DNA from 4 places in the Mesorhizobium sp. WSM4809 genome. Region 3 is predicted to be linked to each of the others. Evidence: riboswitches for the same ligand, from Rfam matches in the RefSeq annotation. Region 3 holds a riboswitch; each other region holds the start of a gene.
What was found. A riboswitch is a leader RNA that binds a small molecule or an ion and turns the genes downstream of it on or off. The one in region 3 is predicted to bind cobalamin.
Positions count from the first base shown of each region.

Region 1: it holds a riboswitch for cobalamin, as region 3 does, so the genes downstream of both, metE (5-methyltetrahydropteroyltriglutamate--homocysteine S-methyltransferase) here and bluB (5,6-dimethylbenzimidazole synthase) in region 3, are expected to answer to the same signal.
Region 2: it holds a riboswitch for cobalamin, as region 3 does, so the genes downstream of both, AC0L24_RS17875 (DUF1636 family protein) here and bluB (5,6-dimethylbenzimidazole synthase) in region 3, are expected to answer to the same signal.
Region 4: it holds a riboswitch for cobalamin, as region 3 does, so the genes downstream of both, AC0L24_RS25015 (ABC transporter ATP-binding protein) here and bluB (5,6-dimethylbenzimidazole synthase) in region 3, are expected to answer to the same signal.

Region 1 covers NZ_JBVVQW010000026.1:34,341-41,645, reverse strand. Annotated here, with positions in the region: gene AC0L24_RS31810 (serine hydroxymethyltransferase) at 1-8, shown strand, start outside; gene metK (methionine adenosyltransferase) at 62-1,237, shown strand; gene AC0L24_RS31800 (adenosine kinase) at 1,345-2,337, shown strand; cobalamin riboswitch at 2,707-2,885, shown strand; partial or broken gene metE (5-methyltetrahydropteroyltriglutamate--homocysteine S-methyltransferase) at 3,000-4,549, shown strand; gene tdh (L-threonine 3-dehydrogenase) at 5,206-6,240, shown strand; gene AC0L24_RS31785 (cytochrome-c peroxidase) at 6,465-7,305, opposite strand, start outside.
Region 2 covers NZ_JBVVQW010000006.1:264,183-271,487, forward strand. Annotated here, with positions in the region: gene AC0L24_RS17845 (NADH-quinone oxidoreductase subunit E) at 1-474, opposite strand, end outside; gene AC0L24_RS17850 (NADH-quinone oxidoreductase subunit D) at 475-1,665, opposite strand; gene AC0L24_RS17855 (NADH-quinone oxidoreductase subunit C) at 1,666-2,268, opposite strand; gene AC0L24_RS17860 (NuoB/complex I 20 kDa subunit family protein) at 2,273-2,854, opposite strand; gene AC0L24_RS17865 (NADH-quinone oxidoreductase subunit A) at 2,845-3,210, opposite strand; gene AC0L24_RS17870 (winged helix-turn-helix domain-containing protein) at 3,541-4,740, shown strand; cobalamin riboswitch at 4,770-4,973, shown strand; gene AC0L24_RS17875 (DUF1636 family protein) at 5,013-5,441, shown strand; gene cobW (cobalamin biosynthesis protein CobW) at 5,444-6,496, shown strand; gene AC0L24_RS17885 (cobaltochelatase subunit CobN) at 6,515-7,305, shown strand, end outside.
Region 3 covers NZ_JBVVQW010000001.1:494,882-502,186, reverse strand. Annotated here, with positions in the region: gene AC0L24_RS02225 (pirin family protein) at 1-5, opposite strand, end outside; gene AC0L24_RS02220 (DUF2277 domain-containing protein) at 45-311, opposite strand; gene AC0L24_RS02215 (exodeoxyribonuclease VII small subunit) at 422-673, opposite strand; gene AC0L24_RS02210 (histone deacetylase family protein) at 677-1,603, opposite strand; cobalamin riboswitch at 1,723-1,902, shown strand; partial or broken gene bluB (5,6-dimethylbenzimidazole synthase) at 1,906-2,631, shown strand; gene AC0L24_RS02200 (hypothetical protein) at 2,754-3,737, opposite strand; gene AC0L24_RS02195 (TetR/AcrR family transcriptional regulator) at 4,025-4,633, opposite strand; gene AC0L24_RS02190 (MFS transporter) at 4,755-5,978, shown strand; gene ribB (3,4-dihydroxy-2-butanone-4-phosphate synthase) at 6,128-7,228, opposite strand.
Region 4 covers NZ_JBVVQW010000012.1:143,656-150,960, forward strand. Annotated here, with positions in the region: partial or broken gene AC0L24_RS25000 (phosphatidate cytidylyltransferase) at 86-427, shown strand; gene AC0L24_RS25005 (FecCD family ABC transporter permease) at 453-1,439, opposite strand; gene AC0L24_RS25010 (ABC transporter substrate-binding protein) at 1,575-2,522, opposite strand; gene AC0L24_RS25015 (ABC transporter ATP-binding protein) at 2,572-3,360, opposite strand; cobalamin riboswitch at 3,523-3,729, opposite strand; gene AC0L24_RS25020 (AraC family transcriptional regulator) at 3,985-4,818, shown strand; gene AC0L24_RS25025 (alanine racemase) at 4,823-5,962, opposite strand; gene AC0L24_RS25030 (D-arabinono-1,4-lactone oxidase) at 5,962-7,239, opposite strand; gene AC0L24_RS25035 (MFS transporter) at 7,253-7,305, opposite strand, start outside.

The sequences.
Region 1 (7,305 bases), on a different contig from region 3:
ACAGGTAAGACGGCCGGATCAACTGTCACATCAATTCCAACGTTTGAAGCGAGGACATTCCATGACCAGACAATTCGTGTTCTCTTCCGAATCGGTCGGCGCGGGACATCCCGACAAGATGGCCGACAATATCTCAGATGGCGTGCTTGATGCGATCCTTCGCAAGGATCCTAAGGCCCGAGTTGCTTGTGAAGCGTTGGTGAAGTCAGGGATGGTCGTTCTGGCTGGCGAGATCACCAGCCACGCGCAGATCGATTACAGCCAAGTTGCCCGCGATATCATTTTGGACATTGGATATGACGACGATGCGATCGGCTTTGACGGCCGGCGTTGCGCCGTGATTTTGGCCTTGACCGAGCAGTCGCCCGACATCAGCCAGGGCGTCGACGAGGGACGAGGGCAGGATCTCGATCAGGGAGCAGGGGATCAGGGCCTCATGTTCGGGTACGCGTGCAACGAGACCGAAACATTGATGCCCTTGCCAATCCAACTTGCTCACGATTTGACAAAAAAACAGGCAGAGGTGCGCCAAACCGGACGCCTTGGCTGGCTTCGCCCGGACGTTAAATCTCAAGTCTCCGTCCGCTATGAGGGTTTGCGCCCGGTAGCGCTTGATACCATAGTCTTGTCGACGCAGCATGACGAGGAGGTCTCACAAGCCACGGTGCGCGAAGGCGTCATTGAGGAGATTATAAGGCCGGTCTTGCCTCAGGATCTCGATACGACGGGGATAAGATTCCTGGTGAATCCAACAGGCCGGTTCGTGGTCGGTGGGCCGCGCGGCGATTGCGGGCTTACCGGACGCAAGATCATCGTCGATTCCTACGGCGGGATGGGGCGTCACGGCGGTGGCGCCTTTTCGGGCAAGGACCCGTCGAAGGTTGATCGATCGGCCGCCTATGCGGCGCGGCACGTCGCAAAAAACGTCGTTGCCAGCGGCCTTGCGGAGGTGTGCGAGGTTCAGCTTGCTTACGCGATCGGTGTCGCCGCGCCGGTCTCTGTCCTCGTCAATACATTCGGAACCGCAAAGATTGATGAAAAGAGGATCGAGCGCGCCGTCCTTGAGCTTTTCGATCTCCGGCCGAAAGGCATCATCAAGGCGCTTGATCTCTTACGGCCGATTTACCGCAAGACCGCGACATACGGACACTTCGGCCGCGAAGAGCCGGAGTTCAGCTGGGAAAAGACGGACAGAGCTGACGAGCTGTTGCGTGAGGCAGGACCGGCAGCCGCGTGAGGCGCCGGTATTGGACGCGTCGGCATAGAGCGACCGATTCCACACTCGTAAGAAACACCCGCTAAGGCGTGGCAAGAAGCCGGCTCGGGTTTTTGGCGGAGATTTTGATGCCGGATCATGACGTGCTTTGCATCGGCAATGCCATTGTCGACATCATCGCCCAGTGCGACGAGGAATTCCTCGAGACCAACGGCATCATCAAGGGCGCGATGAACCTCATCGACACTAAGCGCGCCGAACTGCTCTACAGCCGCATGGGCCCAGCGATCGAGGCGTCCGGCGGCAGCGCCGGCAACACGGCGGCCGGCGTTGCCTCCTTCGGGGGCCGCGCCGCCTTCTTCGGCAAGGTCTCCAACGACGCGCTGGGTGAGATCTATGCGCATGACATCCATGCCCAGGGCGTCGCCTTCGACACCAAGCCGCTTCAGGGCGAGCCGCAGACGGCACGCTCGATGATCTTCGTCACCCCCGACGGCGAGCGCTCGATGAACACCTATCTCGGCGCTTGCGTCGAGCTCGGGCCGGAGGATGTCGAGGCCGACAAGGCGTCGGGCGCCAAGGTCACCTATTTCGAGGGTTATTTGTGGGATCCGCCGCGGGCCAAGGAGGCGATCCGGCAGACGGCCAAGCTGGCGCACGCGGCGGGCCGCGAAGTGTCGATGACCTTGTCGGATTCGTTTTGCGTCGACCGCTACCGCGACGAGTTCCTCGACCTGATGCGCTCGGGCACCGTCGACATCGTCTTCGCCAACAGCCATGAGATCAAGTCGCTCTACCAGACCTCGTCCTTCGACCAGGCGCTCGCCCAGATCCGCAAGGACTGCAAGATCGCAGCCGTGACGCGCTCGGAAAAAGGCTCGGTCATCGTGCGCGGCGACGAGACCGTGGTCATCCAAGCGACGGCCATAAAGGAGCTGGTCGACACGACGGGCGCCGGCGATCTCTATGCCGCCGGCTTCCTGCACGGCTACACGCAAGGCCGTGACCTGCAGACCTGCGGCGACCTTGGCTCGCTGGCCGCCGGATTGGTGATCCAGCAGATCGGCCCGAGGCCCCGGCAGAATCTGCGCCGCGAGGCTGAGCAGGCGGGGCTGTTGTAGGGCAGCATCTCGGCCACGTATTGCCCACCTTCCGTTGTGCAGGCTGTCCAGACAAGCGCGTGTAAATCGAACGTACCAGTCCGAGAAGCATGCCGGTTTTTCTCAAAATTCCTGATTGTTGAGGCTCAGGAACGTTGTCGCACTTCGGGCCAGTACTGCCGCCCGATGATGAATGGCCAACACGCGCCCTTTGACGAAGTCGTTTTGAGACGGGATCGTACAAGAGGCAGATTGCCCGAGGGGCGAGCCACAGTCTGCACACACCGGAAAGTCGCTCAGAAGGCTCAGCTCTACGGGGACATGGAAACAAGCCGCAAGCGAACAATCCACATAAACACATAAACATTTCTTTATACGGCATTGACAAGAAAGTGGGCTGCACCGCAAGGCGCTGCCGTAGCGGAGCTAAGTGGGAAGCCGGTGCAATGCTGGCGCTGCCCCTGCTGTAAGCGGCGAGCCAAACCCATCAATGTCACTGGGGCGAACTGCCCCGGGAAGACGGGGCAGAGGCTGTGACCCGCAAGACCTGCCACGGCTAACAACGTCCACGGGCGGGGTGTCTGGTGGCCGCGGCAGCTCGGCGTTGATGCCGGCCTGCTAGCGCCTTCCTTTTCCCCGCCCCACCATCGGGGTATGGAATGAATGTCTCCCAGCAAGTTCCCATAGCAACGCTTGGCGTGCCGCGTATCGGTCGCCGGCGAGAACTGAAATTCGCGCTCGAAAGCTACTGGTCCGGAAAATCTTCTGCTGCCAACCTTCTGGCGACGGCGAAGGCGTTGCGTGCCGCCAGCTGGAGCGAACAGCACGACCGCGGCGTGTCGAAAATTCCGTCGAACGATTTCTCACTGTATGACCATGTGCTCGACACCGCAGCAATGGTCGGCGCCGTCCCAGCTCGTTACGGCTGGACGGGCGGCGAGGTCCCGCTCGACATCTACTTCGCGATGGCGCGCGGGACGCAGGGCGACACCGCGGGTTGCGGACCGGCCAGGGCCCAAGCCTTGTCCGAAGGCAGGGAGGCCGTAACAGGCGGGCTGAAGGCTTCTGATGAGGCGGCCGCCGCGCGCGCAATGTCGACAAAGGCCATAATCCGCTCGTCCGCGGGCGCGTCAGCAGCATTGACGGCGCCATGAAGCAACGAAAGAGCGCATTTGCCAAGCGCTCGAGAGTCCAGGCTGACACGCTCGCCCTGCCGCTGTTCCCGACGACGACCATCGGGTCCTTCCCGCAGACGCCCGAGGTGCGCAGGGCACGCTCCGCTCATGCGAAGGGTCGGCTGAGCTATATCGACTACCTTGACCTTCCTGAAGAAAGAGACTGAGGGCGCCGTTCGTTGGCAGGAGGAGATCGGGCTCGACGTGCTGGTACATGGCGAGTTCGAACGCAACGATATGGTGCAGCATTTCGGCGAGCAGTTGTCCGGCCTCGCCTTCACCCAGCATGGCTGGGTGCAAAGTTACGGCTCCCGGCTCGTGCGCCCTCCCATTATCTTCGGCGACGTATCGCGGCCCAATCCGATGACGGTTCTCTGGTGGCAATTTGCCCAGTCGCTGACGAAAAAGCCGGTGAAGGGCATGCTCACTGGCCCAGTGACGATTCTTAACTGGGTTTTGTGCGCGACGACGTACCCCGCGCCGAGGTCTGCCGCCAGATCGCACTCGCCATCCGCGATGAAGTGGCCGACCTCGAGAAAGCTGGCGCAAGGGTGATCCAGATCGATGAGGCCGCGTTTCGCGAAGGCTTGCCCCTGCGAAAGTCCGATTGGAAACATTATCTCGGCTGGGCTGTCGAATGCTTCCGGCTCGCCTCGACGGGTGTAGAGGACGCGACCCAAATTCACACCCACATGTGCTATTCGGAGTTCAATGAGATCATCGACTCGATCGCTGAACTGAACGCCGACGTGATTTCAATCGAGACGTCGCGCTCCAAAATGGAACTGCTGGAGGCCTTCACCAAGTCGAAACATCCGAACGAAATCGGTCCCGGCGTCTACGACATTCACTCGCCACGTGTCCCCGAGATCGGCGAGATTTTGCATCTCGCCCAACTTGCTCGCGAGCGACTGTCGGACGGCCAACTGTGGGTGAATCCGGACTGCGGCCTCAAAACAAGGAAATGGGAAGAGGTCCGCCCTGCCCTCATCAACATGGTCGCCGCAGCCTGCGCGCTGCGGGAGGAAGTGCAGTCGCAGGCCGCTGAGCCACTGTAACCGTCAAATATGTGACCAGCGGGCCTCGCGGATAATTTAAGATGGAAAGGACGGCATCGAAAAGCCGCGAAGAGGTCGGTCGACGCTTGCGAGTCCAACCTTGTCGTCCAGCCGAAGGCCGCTGGACGGCTGAGCGGCGGGGCAGGATTTGGGACGCCGATTCTGGTCCGAGGACGGATGATTTCGACCACGAAATAGAGGAAGGCGGTTTTGTCCGTGAGCTTCTGCCTCTCACACAGCCAGCGGTCAACAGACACTTCACCGAGGGCGAACGATGCCCCCCGTGCACCGGCACTATCGAGATATCGGCGGCGAGGTCGACCCATCAAGAGCGTCGGTGTCGATTGACTGCGTCGCATGTGTCGGACGACAAAATAGCCATACCGCTCAGCCGCAAGCTGCGACCATTCCTCATCGCTTGAATTGAAGCCGGCTGCATCTGGCACGGCGTGTGCTCCGCTCCTGCTGAAGTTCGCTGGGACAGAGCTTTTCACGCGCGCACGGCTCGCGGTGGTGTGTTGCTTCGACACAAACGCCCCCGTGGACATTACGATCGGTCCAAGAAACACAGCTGCTCCCCGAGCCTATCTTTCGTCATGCAGGCTACCCGAGCAGTCGGGAGGAGTGGAACCAACCAAGTTGTAAGGAGCACCTGTATGTCTAACATGATGAAGGCGCTGGTGAAGGCCAAGGCCGAACCGGGCGTCTGGATGGAAGAGGTGCCGGTGCCGGAGATCGGCCCCAACGACGTGCTGATCAAGATCAAGAAGACGGCGATCTGCGGCACCGACGTGCACATCTACAATTGGGACCAGTGGGCGCAAAAGACGGTGCCGGTGCCGATGGTGACGGGCCATGAATTCGTCGGCACCGTTGCCGATTTCGGCGCAGCGGTCACCGAATACAAGGTCGGCCAGCGTGTATCGGGCGAAGGCCACATCGTCTGCGGCCATTGCCGCAACTGTCGCGCCGGGCGAGGGCATCTGTGCCGCAACACGCTCGGCGTCGGCGTCAACCGTCCTGGCGCCTTCGGCGAGTATCTGGCGATCCCGCAGCACAATGTCGTGCCGATCCCCGATGATGTGCCCGACGAGATCGCCGCGATCTTCGACCCGCTGGGCAATGCCGTCCACACCGCACTCTCCTTCGATCTGGTTGGCGAAGATGTGCTGGTGACCGGCGCCGGGCCGATCGGCATCATGGGCGCGCTCGTCGCCCAATGCGTCGGCGCGCGAAAAGTGGTCATCACCGACATCAATCCGGTGCGGCTGGCGCTGGCGAAAAAGCTCGGCGTCCAGCATGTCGTCGACGCGTCCAAGGAAAAGCTGCGCGATGTCATGCCGGCGCTCGGCATGACCGAGGGTTTTGACGTCGGCCTTGAAATGTCGGGCGCCGCACCGGCCTTCCGCGACATGATCGACACCATGAACAATGGCGGCAAGATCGCCATTCTGGGCATCGCCCCGACCGGCTTCGAGATCGACTGGAACAAGGTCATCTTCAAGATGCTGCATCTCAAGGGCATCTACGGCCGCGAGATGTTCGAAACCTGGTACAAGATGATCGCGCTGGTGCAGGGTCCGCTCGATGTTTCGGGTCTGATCACGCACCGCATCGGCATCGACGATTTCCAGGCCGGCTTCGATGCAATGCGCAGCGGCAGTTCGGGCAAGGTGGTGATGGACTGGTAGGGCGACGGCCGGCGTGATTTTGCGAAGGTGGTGACGGGACACCTTCGCCTGCCGACGATCTCCTCGCGCGGGAGCATGGCTGGTGCAACGCAATGGCACCCCTCCAACGTGCGCCGCTCAACCGTGGGGGTATCGCGGCCCAATCCGACCACGCTCGTGGCAGGTCGCCCAAATCGGGCAACAAATGGTGACGGCCCCGACGTGATCGTCTTCTTCCCCCATGCCTAGGATCGAGGCCGAGGTGTCCTGGGCGTTTCAGGCGGCAAGATGGGATATGTGATCTCCGGTCGCTTTCCGGTCAGCGAATGAAGGTAGGCAACGATCCGATCGATTTCGATTTGGGTCAGCTCTTGGCCAAGCTGGGTGGTGCCCATGATCGCGACCGCCTTGCCCAGGTCCCAGACCTTGCCCGAATGAAAGTATGGCGCGGTGATTGCTACATTGCGCAGCGACGGCACGCGGAAGACATAGGAATCCTCTGGTAAATTGGTGACGGCAAATCGTCCCTTGTCGTTCTCGGGGAGAATGTCGGCGCTAGGCTTCTCAACGAGGCCGAATGGATAATAACCGTCCCCACCAAGATTGACACCGGAATGGCAGGATGAGCAGCCCTTTTCGATGAAAAGGGCCAGGCCCTGTTTCGCTTCTGGGCCGATGGCGGTGTCATCGCCATTGAGATAGGCGTCGAAGGGGGCGGGCGTGACCAGCGTCGCCTCATAATCTGCGAGTGCGATGGCTAGGTTATCGAAGGTGATGGGTTCGGCCCCCCGCGGGAAAGCTGAACGGAACCACTCCACATATTGCGGCATCGATTTGAACGTCTCGACCACTTGGTGCGGTGTGTTGGCCATCTCGGCACCGGCCTGTATCGGCCCTTTGGCCTGAGCTTTCAGGTCTTCGGCGCGACCGTCCCAGAACTGCGATTTGTTGAAGACAGAGTTAAACACCGTCGGCGCGTTGCGCTGCCCCTTCTGCCAACCATGGCCAATCGAAGTTTCACGATTGTCGTCGCCCCCGGTGGCCAGGTTGTGGCACGAGTTGCACGAGAAGACGCCTGAGGACGAG
Region 2 (7,305 bases), on a different contig from region 3:
CTCGAACGTGTCCTTGAAGATCATGACCATCGGCGCGTTGACGCAGGCGCCAAGGCATTCGACCTCTTCCCAGGACAAGGTGCCCTTGTCGTTGGCGTGGAACTGGTCGTGATGGATTTTGGAGCGGCAGACATCCATCAGCGCTTCCGAACCGCGCAGCATGCAGGGCGTGGTGCCGCAGACCTGGATATGCGCACGCGTGCCGACCGGATTCAACTGGTACTGCGTGTAGAAGGTCGCGACTTCGAGCCCGCGGATACGCGGCATGCCGAGCATGTCGGAAATCGTCTCGATGGCCGCCTTCGTCACCCAGCCTTCCTGCTCCTGCGCTATCATCAGCAAGGGAATGATGGCCGACTGCTCACGGCCCTTCGGGTACTTCTTGATCCATTGCTTCGCCGCAGCCGCGTTCGCCCGGTTGAAGGCGAAGGATGCTGGCTGGACGCTGGCTTCTGCGAGACGGCGGACTGACATTTAGCGATCGACCTCACCAAACACGATGTCGAGGGAGCCGAGAACGGCGGTGACGTCGGCCAGCATGTGGCCGCGGCAGAGGAAATCCATCGCCTGCAGATGTGCGAAACCCGGCGCGCGCAGCTTGCAGCGGTAGGGCTTGTTGGAGCCGTCGGAAACCAGATAGACGCCGAATTCGCCCTTCGGCGCCTCGACCGCGGCGTAAACCTCGCCGGCCGGCACGCGATAACCCTCGGTGTAGAGCTTGAAGTGATGGATCAGCGCTTCCATCGAGCGCTTCATCGCCTGGCGCTTGGGCGGCACCACCTTGCCGTCGAGGTTCGACACCGGCCCGGTGCTTTCCTTGCCGAGCAGGAGATCGACGCACTGGCGCATGATCTTCGCAGACTGGCGCATTTCTTCCATGCGCACGAGGTACCGGTCGAAGCAGTCGCCGTTCTTGCCGATCGGAATGTCGAAATCCATTTCCGAATAGCATTCATAGGGTTGCGACTTGCGCAGGTCCCAGGGAGCACCCGAACCGCGCACCATCACGCCCGAAAAACCCCAGGCCCAGGCATCGGCCAGCGAGACGATGCCGATGTCGACATTGCGCTGCTTGAAGATGCGGTTGCCGGTCAGCAGCTGATCGAGGTCGTCGATCGACTTCAGGAACGGGTCGATCCACTTGCCGATGTCCTCGACCAGTTTCTGCGGCAGGTCCTGGTGGACGCCGCCGGGACGGAAATAGGCGGCATGCATGCGCGAACCCGAGGCGCGCTCATAGAACACCATCAGCTTTTCGCGCTCGACGAAGCCCCATAGCGGCGGCGTCAGCGCGCCGACGTCCATCGCCTGCGTCGTCACATTGAGGATGTGCGACATGATGCGGCCGATTTCGCAGTAGAGAACGCGGATCAGCTGGCCGCGCTTCGGCACTTCGATGCCGAGCAGGCGCTCGGCGGCGAGCGCGAAGGCGTGCTCCTGGTTCATCGGCGCGCAATAGTCGAGCCGGTCGAGATAGGGAATCGCCTGCAGGTAGGTTTTGGCCTCGATCAGCTTTTCGGTGCCGCGATGCAAGAGCCCGATATGCGGATCGACGCGATCGACGACTTCGCCGTCCAGCTCCAGCACAAGGCGCAAAACGCCGTGCGCCGCAGGGTGTTGCGGGCCGAAATTGATGTTGAAGTTGCGGACGGAGGTTTCAGCCATTTACTGCTTTGCCTTCTCGTCACCCGGCAGGACGTAATCCGTACCTTCCCACGGGGACAAAAAATCGAAATTGCGGAATTCCTGCTTGAGCTCGACCGGCTCATAGATAACGCGCTTGGCCTCATCGTCGTAGCGCACCTCTACGAAGCCGGTCAGCGGGAAATCCTTGCGCAGCGGATGGCCTTCGAAACCATAGTCTGTCAACAGGCGGCGCAGATCGGGATGGCCCGAAAACAGCACGCCGTAGAGATCATAGGTCTCGCGCTCGAACCAGTCGGCACCGGGAAAGACGCCGGTGATCGATGGCACCATGGTTTCCTCGTCGGCCTGCACCTTGATGCGGATGCGCACATTCTGCTTCGGCGACAGGAGATGGTAGACGACGTCGAAGCGCTTGGCCCGCGACGGATAGTCGGCGCCGCAGACGTCGATGATCGAGATGAACTGGCAGCGCGCATCGTCGCGCAGGAAGGTCATGACCTCTACCAGATCGCGCGGCTCGACGCGGATGGTGAGTTCGCCATAGGCGATATCAGCCTCGTTCACGCGGCCGATCAGCTTCTCGCCGAGATAGTTCGACAGTTCGCTCAGGGATGCGGTCATGGATTTACCGTTCGATCGTGCCGGTGCGGCGGATCTTCTTCTGCAAGAGAAGAATGCCGTAGAGCAGCGCTTCGGCGCTCGGCGGGCAGCCGGGCACATAGATATCGACGGGCACGATGCGGTCGCAGCCGCGCACCACCGAATAGGAGTAGTGGTAGTAGCCGCCGCCATTGGCGCAGGAGCCCATCGAGATGACGTAGCGCGGTTCCGGCATCTGGTCGTAGACCTTGCGCAGCGCCGGCGCCATCTTGTTGGTCAGCGTGCCGGCGACGATCATGATGTCGGACTGGCGCGGGGACGCGCGCGGCGCGACGCCGAACCGCTCCGAATCATAGCGCGGCATCGAGGTGTGGATCATCTCGACCGCGCAGCAAGCGAGGCCGAACGTCATGAACATCAGCGACCCGCTGCGCGCCCAGGTGATGAGCGCCTCGGTCGAAGTGACCAGAAAGCCCTTGTCGGCCAACTCGTTGTTGATCTCAAGGAAGAAGGGATCGTCCTCCCCCACCGGCCTGCCGGTGTTGGGATCGATAATACCCTTGGGCTTCGGCGCGACGAGGGTGCCTGAACTGTCGTTCAATCCCATTCCAGCGCTCCTTTTTTCCATTCATAGGCAAAGCCGATGGTCAGCACCGCCAAAAACACCATCATCGACCAGAAACCGAGCATGCCGATCTTCGAAAACGACACCGCCCACGGAAACAGGAAGGCCACTTCCAGGTCGAAGATGATGAACAGGATCGACACCAGGTAGAAACGGATGTCGAACTTCATGCGCGCGTCGTCGAACGAGTTGAAACCGCACTCGTAGGCGGAAAGCTTTTCGGGATCGGAATTGCGGTAGGCCACCAGGAAGGGCGCGGCCAGCAGCGCCAGGCCGACAACCAGCGCCACGCCTATGAACAGGACGATGGGCAGGTATGAGCTCAAGAGTGCGTTCATGCTCGGCTTTCCGTTGGCGCAATCCACTTTGATTACAGCACCGGACCCTAATGCGGAAGCGTGACAGTTTAACCGCTGAACCGTTTTAAGGGCCTATGCTGCAACGCGGCGAGGGTTAGCGCAGCACTTCCAGCGAAGCAAGTCAAACCTTGTTCAAAACACCGACCTGGACGGCATATCGCGGCAAACTGGTCCGATCCGCTCCTGTTTGATTTCCTTCGCTTTTTACTCCACTTTTCTCTCCTGACATGGATGCCGCCAAAACCCTGCTAGCATGGGTTGGAATCAGCCATTCGACCCTCGGTCAAAACACTTCAAAGTGATGCCTGCATGAAGGAAAAGATCTCGCTCCCCACGGCCCGTCGCATCGCGCTTGCCGCCCAGGGGTTTCTCGATCCCCGCCCGACCGGCACGCCCGACCGCCGGCATTTTGCCCGCACCCTCTCCCGCACCGGCCTGCTGCAGATCGATTCCGTTAGCGCGGTGGTGCGCGCTCATTATATGCCACTCTATTCGCGCCTTGGCCCCTACCCGTTCTCGCTGCTCGACAATGCCGCGGTGACACGCAAGCGCACGGTTTTCGAATACTGGGCGCATGAGGCTTCCTTCCTGCCGGTGGAGACGTACCCGCTGATGCGCTGGCGCATGCAGCGCGCCGAGCGCGGCGAGGAAATGTATCTGGGGCTCGCCAAATGGGGCCGCGAACATGCCGCCTATATCGAGGAGATCTACCGCCAGGTCGCCGAGCGCGGCCCGATCGCCGCTTCCGCGCTCGAAGGCCAGAAAGGCTCGGGCGGCTGGTGGGGCTGGAGCCACGCCAAGCATGCCTTCGAATGGCTGTTCTGGGCCGGACGCATCACCACGGCGCACCGTCGCGGTTTCGAGCGCTTCTATGATCTGCCCGAGCGCGTGCTGCCGCAGGCGGTCCTCGATCTGCCGGTGCCGACGCCTGAGGACGCGCACCGCGAATTGCTGCGCATTTCCGCCCGCGCCCACGGCGTGGCGACTTCAGGCGATTTGCGCGATTATTTTCGGCTTTCGCCGGCGGACATGAAGGGCCGGCTGGAGGAGCTCGTCGAAACAGGCGAATTGCTGCCGGTGCGTGTCGAAGGCTGGGACAAGCCGGCCTATCTTCACCGGGACGCCCGCCTGCCGCGCAAAGTCGAGGCCCGCGCCCTGCTGGCGCCCTTCGATCCGGTCGTCTTCGAACGATCGCGCACCGAGCGGCTGTTCGATTTCCATTACCGCATCGAGATCTACACGCCTGCCGACAAGCGGCAATACGGCTATTATGTCCTGCCGTTCCTGCTCGGCGACAGGATCGTGGCACGCGTCGACCTCAAGGCCGACCGTCCGGCCAGCATACTGCGGGTCCATGCGGCCTATGCCGAGCCGGGTGCGCCGCCTGAAACCGCTGCAGAACTGTTCGAGGAATTGAAGCAGATGCAGGGCTGGCTTGGTCTTGAGCGCATGGAAGTGACCCCGGCCGGCGATTTGGGTCCGGCGCTGGCCGACATCGCCATGTCGTAAGCTCGCGTTGACACCGCCGCCCGCAAAAGCCTAAATCCGGGTCAGATGGTCTCTTGCCCGCAACGGCAAGAGCTAAGAGGGAATGCGGTGCGGGGCAAAATCCCAAATCCGCGGCTGTCCCCGCAACTGTAAGCGAAGAGCCAAGGCCGAAAGCCACTGGGAGTTCCCGGGAAGGCGGCTACCCAAGGCGATGACCCGCGAGCCAGGAGACCTGCCGTCTGCGACTTTAGAATCCGATCGCCCGGCGGGTTTCCGGGCAAGGAGCCCGATCTTTGGACCACGACAGCAGTTTTTCGGCTGGCACAGCGGATATTTCGTCCGGCCATGATGATGCCTTGGCCGGCGTCACCATCATCGTCTGCGCCTCCTGTCGCGATGAGACCGGCTCCGACGCTCATCCCCGCGCCGGCGAATTGCTGGCGGAGGATACGCGCCGCGCCGCATCCGGCGACGACATCCGCATCCGCAGCGTCGAATGCCTTGGCAATTGCAAGCGGCGCCTCAGCGCCGCCATCCTGCGCGACGGCTGCTGGAGCTATGTCTTTGGCGACCTGACCGAGACCAGCGGCGCCGACCTCGTCACGGGCGCCAAGCTTTTCGCCACCTCGACCGACGGTCTCATTCCCTGGCGTGGCCGCCCCGATAGCCTGAAGCGCGGCCTCGTTGCCCGCATCCCTCCCCTCGACCTGCTGAAGGACTGACCATGACTGCCCCAGATTCGTCTGCGAACCTCTCCCGCGTTCCCTGCACCGTCGTCACCGGCTTCCTCGGCGCCGGCAAGACGACGCTGGTCCGCCATCTCCTGGAAAACGCCGGCGGCAAGCGCATAGCCATCATCGTCAACGAATTCGGCGACATCGGCATCGACGGCGAGATCCTGAAGGGCTGCGGCATCGACACCTGCCCGGAGGAAAACATCGTCGAACTGGCCAATGGCTGCATCTGCTGCACCGTCGCCGATGATTTCGTCCCGGCGCTTGACAAGATCCTGTCGCTGACGCCGAGGGTCGACCACATCCTGATCGAGACTTCGGGCCTGGCGCTGCCCAAGCCGCTGGTCCAGGCCTTTCAGTGGCCGAGCGTGAAAAGCCGGGTGACTGTCGACGGCGTCATCGCCGTGGTCGACGGGCCGGCCTTGGCCGAAGGCCGCGTCGCCAACGACATGGATGCTCTGCAGGCGCAGCGCGCCGGGGACGAGACGCTCGACCACGACGACCCGGTGGAAGAACTGTTCGAGGATCAGATCGCCTGCGCCGACCTGATCATCCTGTCGAAAAGCGACCTGATGGACGCAGCCGGCACCGCCCGCGCCAACGCCATCATCAACGAACACTCCGCCCGCGCCGTGAAGATCGTGCCGACGTCGCATGGCAAGGTCGATCCCTCGGTGCTGCTCGGGCTCGGTCTGGCCGTCGAGGACGACATCGAGAACCGCAAGTCCCATCATGACGGCGCGTTCGACCACGAGCATGACGACTTCGACACCTTCATCGTCGACATTGCCTCGATCGCCAATCCGGACGAGCTGGCAAAGCGCGTCGCCACCGTCGCAGAAGAAGAGAACGTGCTGCGCGTAAAAGGCTTCGTCGAAGTCGGCGGCAAGCCGATGCGGCTCTTGCTGCAGGCCGTCGGGCCGCGCGTCAATCATTACTATGACCGCGCCTGGACCGCGCAGGACGACCGCCGCTCGCGTCTCGTCGTCATCGGCCTGAAGGGGCTGAACCGCCCGGCGATCGAGCGTATACTCGCCGGCTGATTTCGGACACGGGTCGCGATGCACATCCTCACCACGACATCCGCCTCGCTCGACGACCTCGCCGAGCCGGTCGATCTGCGGCAGACGCCGGCGGATATCGTGGCCCTGTCCTTCACCGACAGCGATCTCGCCGGACTGGCAGCCGCCTGGAAGGCCGATGCCGGCCGCCGGCCCTCGATGCGGCTGGCCGCCCTGCGTGACCTGCGCCATCCCATGTCCGTCGACCTCTGGGTCGACAGCGTCGCCCGCCACGCCAAGATCATCCTGGTGCGCATCCTCGGCGGCTACGACTGGTGGCGCTACGGCTGCGACCAGCTCGCCTCGACTGCCCGCGAACGCGGCATAAAGCTGGCACTGCTGCCCGGCGAATGCCGCGACGAGGATCTGCGCCTGATCGAAGCCTCGACGTTGCCGCGCGAAGAGTTGGACGGCCTGCTCGACTATTTCCGCGAGGGCGGCCCGGCGAATATGAGCGCGCTGGTGCGGAGATTGGCGCGGCTGGCGGGGTCGGATGCGCCTTTCGTCGAACCGGTCGCCGTGCCCAAAGCTGGCTACTACGAACCCGGCCGCGGCGTCGTCCCCCTCCCCCTCGAGGGGAGGGTCCGGCCGCAGGCCGGGGGTGGGGTCCTCTCCGAGGCGCGCCGACTCAAAGAAACGCCGCGTCCGGTCGTACCGACCCCACCCGGCCCTGCGGGCCACCCTCCCCTCGAGGGGGAGGGAAAGGTCGTGCCTATCCTGTTCTACCGCTCGATGCTGCTGGCCGCCGATGTCGCGCCAATCGACGCACTTTTTGAAGCTCTGCGACAGCG
Region 3 (7,305 bases):
CTCATGGACTCTCCTTGTCGGTGGTCGAAGGCCGCCTGGCCGCATCAGGCAAAGCGGATCGCCGCCTTTGCCCGCAGCTTGGCCGCCACCTCTTCGCGATTACGCGGATGCTGATGGGTTTCCAGGGAATCGAGCAGTTCGCGCGCCGAGGCCGCGATGGCTTCGACGGCATGGTCGAAGGCGTGCTGGTTCTGCTTCGAGGGTCGCGTCGTTCCGCTCAGCTTGCGGACGAACTGAAGGGCCGCGTCGCGCACCTCGTCATTGGTTGCCGGCGGATCAAAATTGAACAGGGTCTTGATGTTTCTGCACATCGCTTCCGTATCTCCTCTTGTCCTTGAGCTGTTTCAATCGGGACGAGTTATATCCTCGATCATGATCATGTCCAAAAACCGGTGAGGCGAGCCTATGTTCGGACCGGGCCTCAATCCGCGTCGAGCGGCTCCGTTCCGACCGGCTTGCCGTCGCGCGACAGCCTGATCTTCTCGACCTTGTCCTCGGCGGCCTTCAGCAGCCGGTCGCAATGCGCCTTCAGCGCCTCGCCACGTTCATAGATCCTGATCGACTGGTCGAGCGGCACGTCGCCACGCTCCAGATCATCGACGATCTTCTCCAGCGCATCGAGTGCCTGCTCGAAGCTCATCGCCTTGACGTCTTCGTTGGTCTCATCGGCCATCATTCATCCTTTCATCAGTCGCCCGACATGGGCGGCGACCGAAAATGCCAATCCCTGCAGATCGTAGCCGCCCTCGAGCAGGCTGACGAGCCGGTTGCCGCTGTGGCGTGCCGCGCGCTGCATCAGCTGGCCGGTCGCCCAGTCGAAATCATCCTCGGTCAGATTGATCTCGGCCAGCGGATCGCGGTGGTGCGCGTCGAACCCCGCCGAAATGATAATCAGGTCGGGCGCGAAATTGTCGAGCGCGGGCAGGACGCGCGACAGGAAGGCATCGCGAAACACCTCGCTGCCAGTCTGCGGCGCCAGCGGCGCGTTGACGATGTTGCCGGCGCCCGTTTCGTTCTTCGCTCCGGTGCCGGGATAAAGCGGCATCTGGTGTGTCGAGCAATAGAGCACCGACGGATCGTCCCAGAAAATGTCCTGCGTGCCATTGCCGTGATGCACGTCCCAGTCGACGATGGCAACGCGCTCGACACCGTGTTTCTTCTGCGCATAGCGCGCCGCGATCGCCGCCGTGTTGAACAGGCAGAAGCCCATGGCGGTGCTCTTTTCGGCATGATGGCCGGGCGGCCGGGCGGCGACGAAGACGTTGTCGGCGCGGCCCGAAAAGACGTCATCGACGGCGGCGTTGGCGGCGCCGATCGCGGTGATCGCCGCTTGCCAGCTCTTCGGACTGGCAGTGGTGTCGGCATCGATGCGGGCAATCCCCTCGTCGGGAATGGCGGCGCGCACGCGGGCGACGAAATCGGCGGGATGCGCGTAGAGGATGGTGGCCTCGTCGCCTTCCGGCGCCTGGATACGATCGAGCCCGGCAAAGGCTTCCTCATCGAGCACGCGCTCGATGGCACGCAAGCGGTCGGGCCGCTCGGGATGTCCGGGCGGCGTGAGATGCTCGAGGAAGATCGGATGGGTGTAGAGACGGGTGGTCATGCTCCCTATCTAGTGCCCCGGCGCCGCTATGGCCATGCATTGCTGCTTGATCGCTGGGGAAAATCGACTGCGTCCATTCGCGTCGCCGCAGGCATTGGCCTCGCCGGCGCTTCGGCGTAAGGTCCCTGGTACTGCCTGGTGCCCGCCGGAAGCGGGAGAATCGGGAACACGGTTGAATTCCGTGGCGTGCCCAACGCTGTGAGGGGGACCGCGCCGGTAAATGCCACTGTCGATGACGGGAAGGCACCGGACGCGGGTTGATCCCAAGCCAGAAGACCGGCCTGGCAGGCATTGTCATCCGCATGGTCAGGCGGACGACATCAGAGCGACGTGCGTCTACTTGGACGCACAAACTACGCTCTGACAGTTTTGAATCTGCAATCGCAAGGGGACAAGCGATGCCGGAACACATGACCGCTGCCATTGACGATGGATTTGACCAGGATGCGCGCGATGCGGTCTATCGCGCCATGTTCACGCGGCGCGACGTGCGCAGCCATTTCCTGCCCACCGCGATCGATGACGACGTGCTGGCGCGGCTGCTGCTTGCTGCCCATCACGCGCCATCGGTCGGCTTCATGCAGCCATGGAATTTCATCGTCATTCGTGACATCGAGCGACGGGCGGAGGTGCGCGACCTGTTCCTGGCCGCGCGCGAACAGGAGCTGCCGGCGATCGAGGCGGAAAAACAGGCGCTGTACCGCAAGCTCAAGCTGGAAGGCATCTGCGAAAGCGCGCTCAACATCTGCATCACCTGCGATAGGCAGCGCTCGAAGGGTTCGCCGCTGGGACGCTGGCACAATCCGGAGATGGATCTCTACAGCACCGTCTGCGCGGTGCAGAATTTCTGGCTGGCCGCGCGTGCCGAGGGCGTCGGTGTAGGCTGGGTCAGCATCATCGAAGCGCAGGCGCTAAAGCGGCTGTTGGCCATTCCGGACCACGTAACGCCGATCGCCTATCTCTGCGTCGGCCGTGTTTCCGAGTTCGCTCCCAAACCGGACCTTGAAACGCATGGCTGGGGACGGCGGCTGCCGCTGCCGGAGTTGATCATGAGCGAGACCTTTTCCGGGCAAGGCGAGACACAGCTCAAATCCGCCGTGGCGCGCCTCAACACCGTTTCTGCCTCACCAGACATCACCCGCCCGGCCGATCAGGGTGTGGCGCCGGCCGTAGCCCAGCGCGAACCGCCGAAGGAGGCGAGCGCCTTGTCCTTGAGCTCCCTGAACTTCGACGACGCCTCGGCCAGCCGGGCGTCCCAGGCCGGATCCGGCACCTGGCCCGCGATGGTCTTGAAATAGACCTGCATCAGGCAGGCGATGGCGAAGGGTTCAATGAACGCCGCCTTGAATGCCCAGGCGAAGACGATGGCGAGCACAAAAGCCCAGCCGGCGAGCTGGCCAGGCATCAGGAACAGAATCGCGCCGGCAGGCGCCAGCATCATCAGAAAGATGATGAACGACACGCCCCACATGATGACCGCCAGCCAGACGGCGTTCTTGACCATGACCTTGCCGTTCTGGGCATAGAGCACGACGCCCTGGCGCGCCGTCTCGAAGGGCGAGGCTGAATTGATGCGGATGTTGTAGCCGAGGATGATCTCGTCGACATAGGTCAGCGACAGGCGGATCACCGTGTTGATGAAGGAGACCAGGCCGCTCAGGCCCGGTATCGGCAGGAAGGCGGCGATGCCGCCGAGCAGTCCGGTGATGGCGCGGATGGCGCCCTTGACGAGTTGGTCGACGACGAAAAGGATGTTGGCCTCGGCGAAACGCTGGGTCACGATATCCCTGGCATAGGCGATCTGGTCCTGACCGCCGGGAATGTCGCGGCCGTCGATCAGATGAACCATGACGGCGATGTGGCCGGCCTTGACGACATAGAGGATGTATTCGCGGATCCAGTAGACCGCGATCGAGACGATGCCAAACCCGACCACGCCGCCCCACAGGGCAAAGGACATGGGCCCGTCGGGATCGGTGGAGATATGGCCGACGCCATAGCCGACCGAGGCACCGGTGCCGGTCGCCATGATGTAGGCCAGCGTGATGCCGAAATAGACGATCATGCGAAAGACGATGAACGGCCAGGTCCGCATCATGATGGACACCGACCGGCCGATCTCAAAATCCCACATGTGCCCCGAATCTCCGCCTCAGAGATGGTGGAAGAGGATGGACTCAACCCGGCGATTGTCAATTGCCGGCCCCTGACGAAGGGCGACGAATTCGGGCTGACGGTTTTCTTTCGTAGCCTTTCGCCGGCGCGTTGGCTGACGGAGCATCAAACGAAAAACCCGCCTGTGCGGCGGGTCACTGGCGCGAATCGGCACCATGGACGAATATGTACCTTAGCTGAGGGCACGAAGTCAAGAAAAAATTCCTATCGGGAACAGATGCCGGCACGAAAGCTCCGGTGGGAACTTCAATTCGACTCCGGATCCGGCTTCCTGAGCAGGCCTTCGAGCAGTTGCTTGAACGCCGTCACCACCTTCTTCGACGTCGCTTCGGGGTCGTTCGAATTGGCGATCCGTTGCGCCGCCTGGCTGCTCGCTCCGATGATCAGTCGCGAGGCGGTCTCGGGGTCGAGGCTGGAGACAACGACCTCCTCCTCCTGCAGCGCGGTCAGATGGTCGGTCATTGAAGCGATGCACGCACTGGCATTCGGCCATTGCGCTGGATCCCCCAGCACGGCCGGGCCATCGCGGAACATGATGCGCTGGATTTCCGGCTCCAGCGCCATCTCGATATAGGTCGAGCACTCGTCCACGAAATGTTGCCAGCGGGTCGGTGCTCTCGACGCGACCTCATTGATGCGCGCCGCCATCTCGCCGTCAATCTGGGCTATGACCGCCTGCAGCAGCCCCTTCTTGTCGCCGAAATGATGATAGAGCGCGCCGCGCGTCAGCCCGGCCGAAGCGGTGAAATCATCCATCGAGGCTTCTGCATAGCCTGTTGTGCCGAAGGCATGACGGGCCGCCGCGATAAGCTTTGCGCGCGTCTCGGCGATCATCTCCTTGCGGGGTCTGTGCATGGCTTCTGGCCCTATTCACATACGCAACGTATGCCAATTGACATACGCGGCGTATGCTCTATTTAATAATCATACGCTCCGTATGTAATTGCCCAATCGTCCTTTGTCGAGGAACCAACCGATGCAAAATCCCTACGCGGAAATCTTTCGTGCCCCCGGCGCCAAGGGCTTTGCGGCCGCCGGCTTCATGGCGCGCCTGCCGATCGCCATGGCGCCCATCGGCATCGTGGCGATGCTGTCGCAGACGCGTGGCGAATACTGGCTGGCCGGAGCCGTCTCGGCGACATACGCGCTGGCCAACGCCTTCGTCGCGCCGCAGGTATCGAGACTGGTGGACCGCCTGGGCCAGACACGGATCGTGGTGCCCACCACCATCATCGCGGTGCTGGCTTTCGCCGTCCTCATAGCGGCGGCCAACCAGGACTGGCCGGTTTGGACGCTGTTCGTATCGGCACTGCTGGCCGCCGCCATGCCAAGCATACCTGCGATGGTGCGCGCGCGCTGGACGGAGATTTTCCGGGGGCGGCCGCAGATGAACACCGCATTCGCCTTCGAGTCGGTGGCCGATGAACTGGTCTATATCGCCGGGGCATCGCTATCGGTCGGCCTGAGTGCCGCCCTATTCCCGGAAGCCGGCGTTCTGGTGAGCACATTATTTCTCGCATTCGGATCAGCGGCCTTCATCCTGCAACGCTCGACCGAGCCCCAGGTGCGGCCGGTCGACCATAACTCAAGCGGCTCGGCGATCCGCCTGCGGCCGGTTCAGATCATCACCCTCGCCCTGATCTTCATCGGCGCAACCTTCGCGACGACGGAAGTGACCACCGTGGCGATCACCAAGGAGCTTGGCCAACCCGGCGCCGCCAGCCTTGTCATCGGAGTTTATGCGCTGGGATCGTTCGTGCTCGGCATCATCGTCGGCGCGCTCAGCCTGAAGGCGCCGCTGCAACGCCAGCTCGCCATCGCAGTCGCCCTCGTCGCGCTCGGCACGCTGTTGCCGCTCGCCGCCGACACCGTGCCGCTGCTGGCGCTGACCGTGTTCATCAGCGGTGTGGCGATCTCGCCGACCTTCATCACCGCGTTCGGCCTGATCGAGCGGCATGTGCCGGAAGCGATGCTGACCGAAGGCATCACCTGGGTCATGACCGGCATCGGCATCGGCATGGCGCTGGGCTCGTTCGCCGCCGGCGCGATGGTGGATGCGTTCGGCGCCCAGAGCGGGTTCTGGGTGTCGGTGGCTTCAGGCACGATCGCACTGGCCACGGTGCTGCTTGGCCAACGCAGCCTTGCCACCCGCGAATGCGACCTGGATGGGTGCGAGGCTGCCGCCGTTCCGGCCGAGTGACCGCCAGGATATGTTGAGATTCAGGTCAGGCCGAGTCGAAAATGATGGATTTCGAGAACCGGAGCGCAGCGGACTTTCCGGTCCGTGAGCACCGGAAAGCGCAGAAAGCCGCCATTTGCAGGCCGGCCTCACCTGAATATCGATATATCCTAAAGGATCTCGGTCTTGGCGATGTGGATGCCAAAACCTTCGAGGCCGACATAGTGGCGTTCGCGCGAGGCGATCAGGTTGATCGAGGAGATGCCGAGATCCTTGAGGATCTGCGCGCCAAGCCCGATCTCGCGCCACTCGTTTTCGCGGCGGCGGGCCTCTTCGTGATCCTCGCGGTCGCCGCTTGCCGGTCGTTTGCGCTCCTGATGCGCAACGCCGACGGAACCTTCTCTGAGATAGACGATGACACCGCGCCTGCGCTCGCCCATTTCCTTCATGATGGCGTCGAGCCGGTGGCTGGTGCCGAACACATCGGTCACCACATCCTCCGAATGCAGGCGCACCGGGACCTCCTCGCCGTCACGAATGTCGCCGAAGACGATGGCGACGTGGTGCATGGAGTCCCACGGCAGCGTGTAGGTGAAGACCTGTGCCTTGCCGCCGAGCGTGTCGATTTCCGAGCAAGCGACGCGTTCGACCAGAGTTTCCTTACGTTGCCGGTAGGCGATGAGGTCGGCGACCGAAACCTGCTTCAGCCCATGCTCCTCGGCGAAAGCCTGCACCTGCGGGCCGCGCTTGACGGTGCCGTCATCATTGACCAGCTCGGAAATGACGCCGACCGGCGGCAGGCCGGCGAGCTTGCACAGATCGACCGCTGCTTCGGTATGGCCGGAGCGCATCAGCACGCCGCCTTCGCGCGCGATCAGCGGGAAGATGTGGCCGGGGCGGACGAAATCCGAGCCACCGACATTGCCGTTGGCAAGATTGCGAACGGTCAAAGTGCGATCTTCGGCCGAGATGCCGGTCGTGGTGCCATGCTTGAAATCGACGCTGACGGTGAAAGCGGTGGTGTGGGCGGAATCGTTGTCGGCGACCATGGGCGCAAGGTTCAGCCGCTTGGCTTCTTCGCGCGGCATCGGCGTACAGACGATGCCGGAGGTGTGGCGAACGATGAACGCCATCTTTTCGGGCGTGCAGTGGACAGCGGCGACGATCAGATCGCCCTCGTTTTCGCGCCCGTCATCATCCATGACGACGACGATCTCGCCGCGTTCGAAAGCACGCAGGGCTTCGACGATTTTCTTCTGGTCGTAAGGCATGGGTACTCGCTTCGCTCGCAGGGGAATAAGGGAGTAGGGCAGTACGGGAATAGGGAAAAGCAAAAAGATTGGCCGGC
Region 4 (7,305 bases), on a different contig from region 3:
TGAGAGTTGCACCAGACCAAATTTATTTCAAGCCTAAACTTTTTACCCTGCCCGAGCGTTGGTGCACAAATGCGGCATGTTCGCCATCTTCGGCAAGCTCTTTGGAAAACACCGTTTTTCGCCGAACGTCTCGCCGTCGAAAACCTGGGAAGGCCCGATCGGCGGACTGGTGTCGGCGAGCCTGCTGGGCGCGTTGTTGTCATTCGTCACGCCCTTTTCGCCGCTACAGGCAGCGGGCGTGGCCTTCGTCGCCTGCTCGATGGGATTTCTTGGCGGGTTGGTCGCCTCGGCCATCAAGCGCGACCAGGGCGTCAAGGACTGGGGCCATCTGATCGAAGGCCATGGCGGCATGATGGACCGCACCGACAGCCTGGTCTTCGCTGCCCCGGTGTTCTTTCACCTCGTGCGCTATTTCTGGACGGTGTGATCCGGCGCCCAGTTGCCCACCGCACTCACAGCCGGTTGCGGATGAGCATGGTGACGACGAAGAACGCGCCGACCGAGCTGGTGATGATGCCGATCGGCAGTTCCTGCGGCGGCAGCAGCGTTCGGGCCAGAAGATCGCTGGCCAGCAACAGCACCGCGCCGAAGACGGCACAGCTGGCAACCAGGCGCAGATGCAAGGGACCCGCCAGCGGCCGCGACAGATGCGGGATCATCAGCCCGACGAAGCCGATGACGCCGGCGACCGAGACCAGGATCGCCGTCGAGAAGGCGGCGACGAGAAAGGTCATCCGGCGCATCCGCGCCACCGGCACGCCCAGGCTTTCGGCGGCGTTTTCGCCGGCCAGGAAGGCATCGAGCCGGCGGTGGTTCCATAGCGCGTAAGCCAGAATGGTGCCCGCACCCAGCGCGCCCAGCCAGATATTATCCCAGCGCGCCAGGCCGAGCCCACCCATGGTCCAGAACAGCACGGAGTGGGCGGCGCGCTGATCGCCGGCAAAGACAAGATAGTTGGTCAAGGCGGTGAACATGAAGGACACGGCAAGGCCGGCAAGGATCAGCCGCTCCGGGCCTTGCCCCCTCACCCGCGCAACCAGCAGCAGGACGACACCGGCAGCCAATATGCCGCCGGTGAAGGCCGCGACCGGCAATGTCCAGATGCCGAAACTGTCTCCGAAAACGGTGATGACGGAAACGGCACCGGCGGCGGCGCCCGACGACAGGCCGAACAGGAACGGATCGGCAAGGTCGTTGCGGGTCACCGTCTGCAGCAGCGCACCGACGACGCCGAGACCGGCCCCGACGCAGATGGCCAGGACCGTGCGCGGCAGCCGCAGGTCGACGACGATCTTGCCTACCGGCCCGGCCACGTCGTGCCCGCTGAAGCCAATCGCACGGCCAAGCGAGGCAACGACGTCGGCCAACGGGATCAACGTCGAGCCATAGGCGATCGACAGCAAAGCAAGAGCGGCGATCGCCGCCGCCCCTACCAGCATGGCCAGCGCGAATGCCGGATGGCGCAAACCTGGAAATGCGTCGTGTCTGTCAGGACGCGTGCGACGCACTTCCAGGATCTTTTGCTCATGCATGTCGTTGCCCCAAAACCGCTGCGCACTTTTGGGCGACAGGCATCAAAACGCTTCCGGATGCATGGCCTTGGCGATTTTGTCGATCGCTTCGATATTGGCGGGTCCGGGCGTCAGCTCGGCATAGCGCAGGGCGACGAAGCGCTCGTTCTTGACCGCGTCCGTTTCTTTCATCGCCGGGTGGGACTTCAGGAAATCAAGCAGTTTCCTGTAGCCGCCGCCGTCCTGGTAATCGAGCAGGATGAGGAATTGCGGATTGCGCGACGCCACCGTTTCCCAGTCCGTGTTGCCCCAGCTGGTGTCCATGTCGGCCATGATGTTGTCGCCGCCGGCGGCTGATATCATGGCGCTGGGGATGGCGAACTTGCCTGCGGTGAAGGGCTTGTCCTCGCCGGAATCATAGAGAAACACTCGCGTTGCCTTGCCGTTGCCGACCTTGGCGGTGATGTCGGCGAGCCGCGTCTTCCAGCCGGCAACAAGCTTCTCCGCCTCGGCCTCCTTGCCGAAGATCTTGCCCAGCTTTTCGACGTCGCCATAGAGCAGGTCCATCGAGGCGGCTGGACGGCTCTTGTCGAGATGCACGCAGCTTTCCGTCAGCACCAGCGTCTTGATGCCGTGCGGGGCAAGCGTATCGGGTGTCACCTCGCCGCCCGGCTTCATGCCATAATACCAGCCGGCGAAGAAGAAATCCGGCTCGACCGCGACGAGGTTTTCGAGCGTCGGATATTTCGGCGCCAGTTCCGGGATCGAACCCTGCTCGGCCTTGAATTCGGGACCCACCTTGTACCATCCGGTGATGCCGGTCAGGCCGACGATCGACGGCTGCAGTTTCAGCGCGAAAGCCATCTCGGCCATGTTGAGATCCTGGATGACGGCGCGCTTCGGCGGCGCATCGAAGGTCAGCGGCTTGCCGCAGCTGTCGACCGTGACCGGGAAGGCCAGGGCTGTCGAGGCCAGCAGCGAGAAGACAAGCGAAAAGGCCAGGCGTTTCACGGGTTTGCTCCTTGTGGATGGGATTGGGTCGACTACGAAATGGCTTCAATCACGTCGGCGGCGCGGCACGGTTCGGCACATCGAACACCGTCAGTTCGCGGTCTTCGGTCGGATGGCGCAGACGCAGCACATCGATGCCGAAAATCTCGCGGATCAGCTTTTGGGTCAGCGCTTCGCGCGGTGCGGCGAGCGCTTGCAGACGGGCATGGTTCATCACCGCCACCCTGGTGGCGAACGGTGCCACCAGCGCCAGATCGTGCAGCACCGCGATCACCGTCATCTCGAAGCCTGCCACGAGGTCGAGCAGTTCGCCGCGGGCACGCGGGTCGAGATGGTTGGTCGGCTCGTCGAGGAACAGGATTTTTGGCTGCTGGGCGATGGCGCGCGCAAGTTGGGCGCGCTGGCGCTCGCCGCCCGACAGCGAGCCGATGGTGCGGCCAAATAGCGGCAGCAGGCCGGTCCGGCGCAGTGCATCGACGACGATCTCGCGCTCCTCGCTCCTGCGCCGCAGCCCGGCGTGCGGAACCCGGCCAAGCTCGACATAGTCGATCACCGCCAGCCGCGGATCGGGCTGGTCGGTCTGGCCGACCACGGCAATGTGCAGCGCCCGTTCGGCGGCTGAAATCCTGTCCAGGCGGCGCCCGCCGAGCTTCACCTCGCCGGAGCTCGGCCGCAGCATGCCCGACAGCATGCGCAGCAGCGTCGTCTTGCCGGCGCCGTTGGGACCGATGATGGCAAGGCGATCGCCGGCGGCCACCGAGAAGCTGACCGCCTGAACCAGATCCCGCCCATTCGCCGTGACGCAGAGGTCACGGGCTTCGAGAAGCGCTACGGTCATCGGCTGCTGCCCGCCGGCTTGCCGGGACGGCAAAGCGTATATACGACGATGCGATGGATGGAGCCGTCCAACTTTCCGTCACTTTCCAAAACTGGCGACGGAAGGAAGCTGGCGAACCGGCCGACAAGACCGGGATTCGCGTTTCCTCCCGGCACACCCCGTCCGGTCAACTCAGTGATGGCAGGTCTCCTGGCTCACGGGTCGTTGCGCCATCCAGCCTTCCCAGCCTTGCCGGCCAGTGGCATTCACGGATTTTGCTCGCCGCTTACAGTTGCGGGGGCAGCCACGGTCTCGACCTGAGCAGGCCTCACCGCGTTCCCTTTTCACCCCTCGCCTTTCGACTCGGGGACCATCACCGCTTCAGCGTAGATTTGCGCCGATCGCTTCGCAATGGATTTCTCGGACGGAGTGGTGGGCCAGCTAACGGAAACAGGCATCGCATGCTCTCTTTATGTAATAATATAACATACCTAAGAGATGACGCCGGTCGCTGTCAAGCGAAAGCTCATGGGGCGGTTGGCCGGATGGCGACCGGCGTCGGGGCAGATTGCACGGGATGCGCAATTTCGATCAAACTGGCCGTGCCAGGAAACGGCAGGATGATCCGGCCAATGCGAGGAGAAAATGGACCCGACCGAGAAAGCGCTGTGGTTCGTCGAAAGCCATCTGCCGGAGGCGATCTCGCTTGATGATGTCGCGCAAAGCAGCGGCGTGTCGCGTTTTCATGTGACGCGCGCCTTCGGCGCCGCCACCGGCCGGTCGGTGATGGGCTACATGCGCTCACGCCGGCTGACCGAGGCGGCGCGCAAGCTGGCGGGCGGGGCGCCCGACATCCTCGCCGTCGCGCTCGACGCCGGCTACAACTCGCATGAGGCGTTCACCCGCGCCTTCCGCGATCAGTTCGGCACCACGCCGGAACTGGTGCGCGCGCAGGGCACACTCGACAAGCTCGACCTCGTGGAGCCGATCCTGATGGACCAGTCCCTCCTCACCAATCTCGAACCGCCGCGTTTCGAGACCAGCCGGCCGTTCCTGATCGCCGGCCTCGGCGAACGCTACAGCTGCGAAACCAGCGCCGCCATCCCGATGCAGTGGCAGCGCTTCGGCCCCTATATCGGCAACATTCCGGGCGAGACCGGCGACGTCGCCTATGGCGTCTGCGTCAACGGCGACGATGCCGGCAATTTCGACTACATCGCCGGCGTCGAAGTGTCTGACTTCTCCGACCTGCCCAGGGACTTCTACCGGGTGCGGGTGCCGGCGCAGAAATATGCGGTCTTTGCCCACCGCGAACACATCTCGACCATCCGCCGGACGGTCAATACGATCTGGAACAAATGGCTGCCGGCCTCCGGGCATGAGATCGCGGACGCGCCGGAATTCGAACGCTACGGCCCCGAATTCGACCCGCGCAGCGGCAAGGGCGGGCTGGAGATCTGGATACCGGTGAAGGCGTAGTCGGTCAGGCCATCGGCAACGCCGGCCAGCGATCGGCGATCCGGCCGCCGGAAAACACCGCGATCGACCCGAACTGCTGCAGCACGGCTTCACTCTGCGTCGGCCTTAGAAACGCGTAGTCGCCGGGCTTTGCGGTCGCGTCGGCGGGCAAGCCCATGAATTGCTGGTTGGAGGACAGGCCGAGCAGCCCGTTTGCCTTCATGCCTTCTGGGAAGACCGGCTCGGCCATCCACTTGCCGCCATAGAGGTAGCAACCCTTGCGCGGGAACCGGCCGAGCGCCTGCAGCAGGCGGGTGACGGCCGGCGGGCCGGGCAGCATCGGCTCGACCATTTTCAGGATCGGGGCGGCGATGAAGGCCGCCGGCTGGAAGCCGTCGAGACCGGGCGTATCGAAATCGCTGGGCAGCACAAAGGCCGAGCCCATCGAGACCTCATTGGCCGCGCCGCCATGATGAAGCAGCGCGGTCTTGCTGCCGCCGATATTCAGGATGCGGCGCTGGTCGGCGCCGAGACAGGCGACGAATGCCGCAGCCTGCGCCGACGCCTTGGTCAATGCCTTTGCCGGTCCGCCGAAAAGGCCGGGGATGAGCGGCGCATGCGCCTCGTAGGCCATGACGCCTTCGCAATGCAGCCGGGCCGGCAACGCGCTCAACGCCTTCGACAAGGCTGCGGGATCAGCAAAACCGCCGCGATGCAGCCCGACATCGATCTCGAAAGCGATGCGCAGGCCGATGCCGAGTTCGCCAGCGAGGGCGCCATATTCCGCCAGTCTCTCCTCGCTGTCGATCAGCCAGCAGACACGCGACCAGTCGGTATCGGCTTTCACCAGCGCCGCCCTTGCCGCGCCGATCGGCATCGGCTTGCCGTAGAGCAGATCGGCATCCGGGAACGCCTTCAGCACCGCCTCGCTGATCGGCGGGTGGAAGGTCATGAAGCGCTCACTGCCAAGCGCCTTGGCAATATACGCAAGCAGCGGCATGCAGGCGAGCGATTTGTCGACCAGCCGCACGGCCAGGCCGGGATCCACTCTCCCCTTCACCAGGGCAATGTTGCTGTCCAGCCGGTCGCGATCGAGCAGCAGGCAGGGTTGGAAGATGCCGGCTTCCTTCAGCGCATCCGAGAGGGTGGAAAAATAGGTGGTCATCATTCGATGCCGAACAAGCCGGCCATATAGGGCGAGACGAAGCGGTTTTGCGGATCGACGTCGCGGCGCACCGCCATGGCGTCGTCCCAGCGCGGATAGAGCTTTTTCAGATCCGCCGCTTTCAGGCTGTGCATCTTGCCCCAATGCGGCCTGCCGCCATATCTGCGGAAGATCGGCTCTGCCGCCCGCATGAACGGCAGAGGATCGTTCGCTGCATCATGGTGGATGGCGATGGAGCAGGTCAGCCTGTTGTAGAATGGCGAAAGCCAGAACTGGTCCGGCGCGACCGAGCGCACCTCCATCGGGAAATAGACCTCGGGAAAACGCTTCTCAGTCAGCTCGATGATCTCGGCCAGCGCCTTCGGCCCCTCCTCGAACGGCAAATGATATTCCATCTCGTTGAACTTGGTCTGCCGGTCGCTGGCATAGACGTTGAGCCAGTCCTGCACGTAGTCCTCGGCGGGAAATCTGGCGGCCGCCGAACGGATCAGGCGGCCACGCAGCGATGGCAGCCAGGCAAGTGAAGTGCGCAGCCTGCGCAGCGTCCTCAAACCCGCCTCGTCCTCTTCCGGCGGCCGTGCGGTGGGTGCGGCGTCGCTGAAATCGCTGGCGATGAACTGCGCATAGCCGGAGAACGGAATGTAGTAGAATTCGGCCGAGCGATGCGCGGCCATCATCGCCTCGAAGTCGCGCAGCATCTCAGTGATCGGCAGCACATATTTGCGGCGGCGCAACCGGTAGGTCGCGATGTTGTTCAGCGTCACTTCGGTGAGCACGCCGAAAGCGCCGAGCGCGACACCGATGGCATGGATCATGTCCTGATCCCCTGCCTGCTTGAAGTCGCGGACCTTGCCGAGCCCGTCGACGATCTGCACCGTCTCCAGCTGCGTGTGATAGGCGCCGAGCGTCGGTCCGGAGCCGTGCGTGGCGGTGCCCAGCGCGCCGCCGATCGCCTGGCGGTCGATGTCGCCCATGTTGGGCAGGCCCTGGCCAATGCCTTGCAGGATGTGCATCAGCGGGCCGAGCCGGGTCCCTGCCCGCACCCGCGCCTGATGTTTTTGCACGTCTTGCGAGACCAGCCCTTCCAGCCTCTCCAGGGACAGGATCGTGCCCTGCGATTTCACCAGCGGCGTGAAGGAATGACCGGCACCGGCGACGCGCACGGGGCCAGGCGCGGTCCGGACGAGATCACCGAGTTCACCGGCGTCGCCGGGGCTGGCGATCAGCTTGGGCTCGGCGCTTACAAAGCCCGACCAGTTGCTCCAAATGTTTGACATGCCACCTCCCCGCTCAGGCAACCGCACGACGGTGACGCGACACAAGGACGAAGAGACCGAGCAGCG